2 linked regions of the Thalassospira sp. TSL5-1 genome follow. The main gene of each other region encodes a partner of the protein of the gene in region 2 in a complex. Links are inferred from orthologs where the notes say so. Each region holds a gene or a part of one and is shown on either strand. Other genes may lie near its edges. The genes, in order: secY and secG.

Region 1 (3,154 bases), 850 kb from region 2 along the record:
GACGTTTGATGTTCATTGCGGTTTCACGACGCAGGTCACCTTCAACGACGTAATCGGCGTCGATGACTTCGCGAACACGAAGAACCTGATCGTCACTCAGCTGGTGAACGCGAGTCTGCGCTTCGATACCAACTTTCGAGCAAATTTCTTTAGCTTTCGCCGGACCAATACCGGTGATGTAGGTAAGCGCAATCTCGACGCGCTTCGCGGTCGGGATATTTACGCCAGCAATACGAGCCACTGTGTGAGACTCCTGTTTCCTGTTAACAAACCCTACGGCAGATCCTTTGGGACCAATCGCAGATGCAAAGCGGGCCAGCAAGAGCTAACCCGCAAAGCAAAACACGACCAGCCCGGGAAATTACCCCAGGATGGCTTCAATCTCGCGCGTAACTTCGTCGATTTCAGCCATGCCGTCAACTGTTTTCAGCTTACCTTCCTTCTCATAGTAAGGAATGATAGGTGCTGTCTGCCTGTGATAGGCCTCCAGTCGCGACGTAACCGTTTCGGCGTTGTCGTCTGCGCGACGCTTAAATTCGGTGCTGCCACATGCGTCACAAACACCTTCAACCTTGGGCTTCTGGAATTCGTCGTGATATCCCTGTCCGCATCTGGCACAGGTATAACGGCCAACAATACGGCGCACAAGGGCGGCATCATCAACACGCAATTCAATCACGTAATCCAGAACAAGGCCTTTTTGTTCCAGCATCTCGTCCAGGGCTTGTGCCTGGGCCGTGGTGCGTGGAAAACCGTCCAGGATAAAACCACCCTTGGTATCATCCTGGTCGAGACGTTCGGAAATCAGACCAATCATCAGATCGTCAGAGACGAGATTTCCCGCATCCATGACTTTCTGGGCCTGCTTTCCAAGTTCGGTCCCGGCGGCAACTGCGGCACGCAGCATGTCGCCGGTAGAAAGCTGTATCATCCCGCGACCCGTTTCAAGCCGCTTGGCCTGGGTCCCTTTGCCGGCACCGGGCGGGCCAAGAAGGATAATGTTCATCGTTACCCCCTGATAGTCGCGCGGCACCTGTCTTAACGGCGGCGTCCGCGCAGTTTCGATTTCTTGATCAGGCCTTCATACTGATGGGCCAGCATGTGTGACTGAATCTGTGCAACAGTATCCATCGTTACCGTGACAACGATCAGCAGGCTAGTCCCACCAAAGTAGAATGGCACCGACCATTCCGCGATCAACAATTCTGGCAGAATACACACAAAAGCCAGATACGCGGCACCCAAAACCGTCAGGCGGGTCAGAATAAAGTCAAGATGCGCAGCGGTATTCTTGCCGGGCCGAATGCCGGGAATAAAGCCGCCATGCTTCTTCAGATTGTCCGCAGTGTCATCCGGGTTAAAGACAACAGCCGTATAGAAGAACGAGAAAAACACGATCAGGGCGATATACAGCGCGATGTAAAGCGGCTGACCACGCCCCAGAACAGCCGTCACACTCGTCAGCCATGCAGGGGCATCCGTCCCTGCCGTAAACTGCGCGACAGACAGCGGCATCAGCAACAAAGAGCTGGCAAAGATCGGCGGGATCACACCGGCAGTGTTGATCTTGAGCGGCAGATGAGAGCTCTGCCCTTCCATCACCTTCATGCCGACCTGGCGTTTCGGATACTGAATAAGCACCCGGCGCTGTGCGCGTTCCATGAAGACGATAAAGGCAATCACTGCAACCGCCATGACAATGATGGCAACGATCACCAGGGCGGAAAGCGCGCCGGTACGGCCCAGTTCCAGCGTGCCGGCAATGGCACGCGGCAGGTTGGCAACAATACCGGTGAAGATGATCAGGGAAATACCGTTACCGATACCGCGCTGGGTGACTTGCTCGCCCAGCCACATCAGAAACATGGTACCGCCAACCAGCGTCACGACAGCGATCAGACGGAAGAACATACCCGGTTCATGAACCGCAGCTCCCATCGAGCCTGACATGCTTTCAAGGCCAACGGCAATGCCCCAGGCCTGAACCGTTGCAATCACAACCGTCAGATAGCGGGTATATTGATTAATCTTTTTACGACCCTGCTCGCCCTCTTTTTTATACTGCTCAAGAGTGGGCGAAACGGTGGTCATCAACTGAATAATAATTGAAGCCGAGATGTAGGGCATGATGTTCAGAGCAAAGATCGTCATGCGGCTTAATGCGCCACCTGCGAACATGTCGAACATGCCAAGGACACCACCCGCATTCTGCCGGAAAATATCCGCAAGAATGGACGGATCCACGCCAGGAACGGGAATATAGGTTCCCAGACGATAAACAATAAGCGCCCCCAAAGTGAACCAGATACGCTTTTTAAGCTCAGTCGCCTTGGAAAAAGACGACCAGTTCAGGTTCGCGGCAAGCTGCTCGGCGGCCGATGCCATGCACTCATCTCCCAATACACTAAAACCGGAGGGTCCGGGCCCATGCAAGATGGAACCGGACCCTCACGTCGTTACAGAGGCTTACTCTGCGGTTTCTGCTTCGGCCGCAGCCGGAGCCAGAACCGTTACCGAGCCACCGGCTTTCTCGACGGCTTCAATAGCCGACTTGGAAGCACCGGTGATTTCGATGGCGAGTTTCGCCTTGAGTTCGCCCTTAGCGAGCAGACGCAGACCGTCTTTCTGAGGACGGGCCAGGCCTTTTTCCACCAGGAGAGCGATGGTGACATTTGCACCTTCTTCAAGAACACCGTTATCAACGGCAGTCTGAAGGGTACCCAGGTTCACAACGCCATATTCCTTGCGGAACGGGTTTTTAAAGCCACGCTTAGGAAGGCGGCGATAAATCGGCATCTGCCCGCCTTCAAAACCGTAAATCGCTACGCCGGAACGGGACTTCTGACCCTTCTGACCTGCGCCAGAAGTTTTGCCTTTGCCCGAACCAATGCCGCGACCAACACGGGTACGCGCTTTGCGGGCACCCGGGTTATCAGCAAGTTCGTTGAGTTTCATCAATCAACACCTTTTCGATCTGGGCCAATCAGGCCTCGTCCACACGGACGAGGTGCTTGACCTTGGCGATCATTCCGCGAACAGCCGGAGTATCTTCCAGCTCACGAGTCCGGTGCATCTTGTTGAGACCAAGACCGACCAGCGTTGCACGCTGGTCTGCCGGACGTCCAATCGGCGACCCGGTCTGGGTAACACGAAC
Region 2 (3,038 bases):
CCGGCCACCATCCTTTGACCATTCGGTCATCAGGCCGACAAGCGGCACTTCCGTCGGGCCAAATTCCGACGAGGACGCATTGGTAATGCCAGCCAGATTGCGAGCTGCTTCCAGAACGGCCATCTGCATACCAAAACAGATCCCGAAATACGGCACCTTGTTTTCACGGGCATAGCGCGCAGCCGCAATTTTTCCTTCCGCACCACGTTCGCCAAAGCCACCCGGAACCATAATGGCATCCAGCTTGCTGAGGCGTTCGCTAACATTTTCGTCTTTTTCAAGATCGTCAGATGCAATCCATTCAATCTTGACGCGAACCTTGTTGGCAATGCCGCCATGTGTCAGGGCCTCGGTCAAAGACTTATAGGCATCGGGCAACTGAATATATTTACCAACAATACCGATTGTCACCTCGCCTTCCGGGTTGCGAACGATATCGCAAATATTTTCCCAACGCCCCAGATCCGGCTCCTGGGCCTGAAGACCAAAGTGATGCAGAACTTCGTTATCAAGGCCATATTTATGGTAGCTGATCGGCACTTGATAAATATTGTCCACGTCATAAGCGGGGATCACCGATGCTTCGCGAACATTACAAAAACGCGCAATCTTGCGACGTTCATTCACCGGGATTTCGCGATCACAGCGGCACAGCAGCACATCAGGCTGAATACCAAGCGATTGCAATTCCTTCACCGAATGCTGGGTCGGTTTGGTTTTCAACTCGCCTGCCGACGGAATATAAGGCACCAGTGTCAGATGCAGGAACATGGTGCGACCATCGCCCAGTTCGTTGCCCATCTGACGGATCGCTTCAAGGAATGGCAGGCTTTCGATATCCCCAACCGTCCCGCCGATTTCCACCAGAACAAAATCTTCGGTCGCGTCGCTCTGGACGAATTCCTTAATGGCATCGGTAATATGCGGAATGACCTGAACGGTCCCGCCAAGATAATCGCCACGGCGTTCGCGTGCGATCACCGAGGAATAAATACGCCCGGTGGTCACGTTATCGGAACGACGCGATGAAACACCGGTAAAGCGTTCATAGTGACCAAGATCAAGGTCGGTTTCAGCCCCATCTTCGGTCACATAGACTTCGCCATGCTGATACGGGCTCATGGTGCCCGGATCGACGTTGATATAGGGGTCCAGCTTGCGCAAACGAACGGTAAAGCCACGCGCCTGAAGCGAGGCACCCAATGCAGCAGAAGCCAGGCCCTTGCCCAACGAAGAAACCACGCCACCAGTAATGAAAATATAACGGGTCATATCCATGCCTCATCTCAAAGCACAAAGCCACGGTTACGCAACTTGCAAACCGGGGAGCAAACAATTCAAAAATTGAGGCGGCAATTTTGCCGCCTCTGATATCGGTATTTAGCTATTAACGTGTCGGCGCTGCCGGTCCGCTATCTTGTTGCGGCGCCGGAGAAGGTGCCGTTTTATCAACATCAGACGTGGCCGCAGGCGCAGGTGCCTGATCCAGAATGGATGTCGATGCAGCACGGTGATTGCTCAACAACGCCAGAGCAAGGCTTGTGATCATAAAGGCCGCAGCCAGAATTGCCGTTGTGCGGGTCAGAAGGTTCGCAGCACTGCGCGAACTCATGACGCCGAAACTACCGCCACCGCTATTGCCGCCGCCAATACCAAGTCCGCCGCCTTCACTGCGCTGAACCAGAATTACGGCAATCAAGCCGATCGCAAGAAGCAGGTGGATTACCAGAATGACAGTCTGCATGGCCTCAAAACTCTTGACTTGTAAATCCGGCGGCAGGCTGTTTGCTGCCTGACCGGGCAAAATTTGATGCGTGTTTAACGCGTTTTGAAACGGTTGGCTAGTCTGTATTTGGCACGCGCCAAACCACAAAATCACCAACCGCAAAAAATAACCGACACCCTGATTTGAACAGGGTGTACATCAACTATCTATTTTTCGGGAGAATTCCCGGCCTGAAGCAAGGAAAGTTCCTCGCGCCGGGAACACATCTTCGCCGATCATACTCGAAAATGCAAGACTGCCATGTTCATTCTGGCACTTAATCTTGAAAAATATGATCGCAGCCAACTTTCCCGCCCGCCGGAACGACAACCCTGTAATCAGACAACATGTATCAATAAGGCATCGCTCCCGCTGGCGACCGAAAACCGCCCCGTCATTTGCAGGCGGAAATAATTCCCCAAAAATCCTCGACCTTCAGACTGGCACCGCCGACAAGGGCCCCGTCAACATTTTCGACGGCCAGAAGTTCTGCGGCATTGGACGGCTTTACCGACCCGCCATAAAGAATGCGAAATGCCTCGGCATCGGCAAAACGTTCTTTTAATTTACGACGAATGGCAGCGTGCATTTCCTCGACATCGGCAACGGCAGCGGTGCGCCCCGTGCCAATTGCCCAGACAGGCTCATAGGCAATCACGGTATTTTCTGCCGTCGCATCTTCGGGCAGGGAAACATCCATTTGTCCGCAGACAACGGCAATTGCCGCGCCAAGGTCCCGTTCCTGTTCGGTTTCCCCCACACAAACCACTGCCGTGAGACCGGCACTATGGGCCGCGATTATTTTCTGGCGAATGACCGTGGAACTTTCACCGTGATCGGCACGACGTTCAGAATGCCCCAAAATGACATGGGTTGCGCCAATATCTGACAGCATGGATGCCGCAATGTCACCGGTATGGGCACCGCTTTTGTCAAAATGGCAATCCTGCCCGCCCGCATGAATGTCACAATGCCCCAGCACGCCAACAACATCAGCCAGCAGGGTTGCCGGCGGGCACAACAAAATATCGCACTCTGGTCGCTCGCTTGCGCCCGACAGCTTGCTGGCAAGGCCACTGGCAAGCGCCAGTCCGTCATCACGCAGACAATTCATTTTCCAGTTACCGGCAATCAGGGGACGACGATCAGACATTGAAACCTTCCTCGACTTTATATGATGATGCGCCTGCCATTCGGCAAAGCAGGAATTGCGATGACAACCGCCTTCATCATGCGTGATCACTTATGACAACGTTTCCGAAGCGCGTTCTAT

What was found.
Region 1: the proteins of secG (region 2) and secY are in contact, whole or in part, in a crystal structure (PDB 5AWW), measured with the Thermus thermophilus proteins. The link is inferred for Thalassospira sp. TSL5-1 from one-to-one orthologs. Residues at the interface, in WP_223903268.1 of Thermus thermophilus: Tyr5, Ile9, Tyr12, Leu13, Ala16, Leu19, Val20, Val23, Leu24, Gln26, Glu27, Pro28, Gln30, Gly31, Ala32, Asp34, Leu35, Met36, Gly37, Gly38, Ser39, Ala40, Asp41, Leu42, Phe43, Ala45, Arg46, Val48, Tyr53, Thr56; in WP_096411648.1 of Thermus thermophilus: Leu14, Gln16, Arg17, Phe20, Ile34, Pro35, Pro37, Ile72, Arg108, Arg109, Asn112, Gln113, Arg116, Ile117, Ile120, Pro145, Gly146, Trp147, Phe152, Phe155, Val156, Val159, Thr160, Val162, Ala163, Gly164, Ala166, Leu167, Trp170, Glu173.

Annotation. Positions count from the first base shown.
Region 1 is NZ_KV880637.1:952,624-955,777, reverse strand. Bases 213-3,045 are described here. They hold secY (preprotein translocase subunit SecY), read right to left. Parts: upstream 2,386-3,045; coding sequence 1,039-2,385; downstream 213-1,038. Other genes in these bases: rpmD (50S ribosomal protein L30), read right to left, coding at 2,984-3,045; rplO (50S ribosomal protein L15), read right to left, coding at 2,467-2,955; LF95_RS04540 (adenylate kinase), read right to left, coding at 362-1,006; rpsM (30S ribosomal protein S13), read right to left, coding at 213-241. In the rest of the region: more of rpsM, read right to left, coding at 1-212; more of rpmD, read right to left, coding at 3,046-3,154. UniProt on the Bacillus subtilis protein: The central subunit of the protein translocation channel SecYEG. Consists of two halves formed by TMs 1-5 and 6-10.
Region 2 is NZ_KV880637.1:1,807,024-1,810,061, forward strand. What follows is about bases 67-2,783. They hold secG (preprotein translocase subunit SecG), read right to left. Parts: upstream 1,745-2,783; coding sequence 1,388-1,744; downstream 67-1,387. Other genes in these bases: LF95_RS08570 (CTP synthase), read right to left, coding at 67-1,272; tpiA (triose-phosphate isomerase), read right to left, coding at 2,160-2,783. Outside these bases: more of LF95_RS08570, read right to left, coding at 1-66; more of tpiA, read right to left, coding at 2,784-2,918. UniProt on the Bacillus subtilis protein: Involved in protein export. Participates in an early event of protein translocation.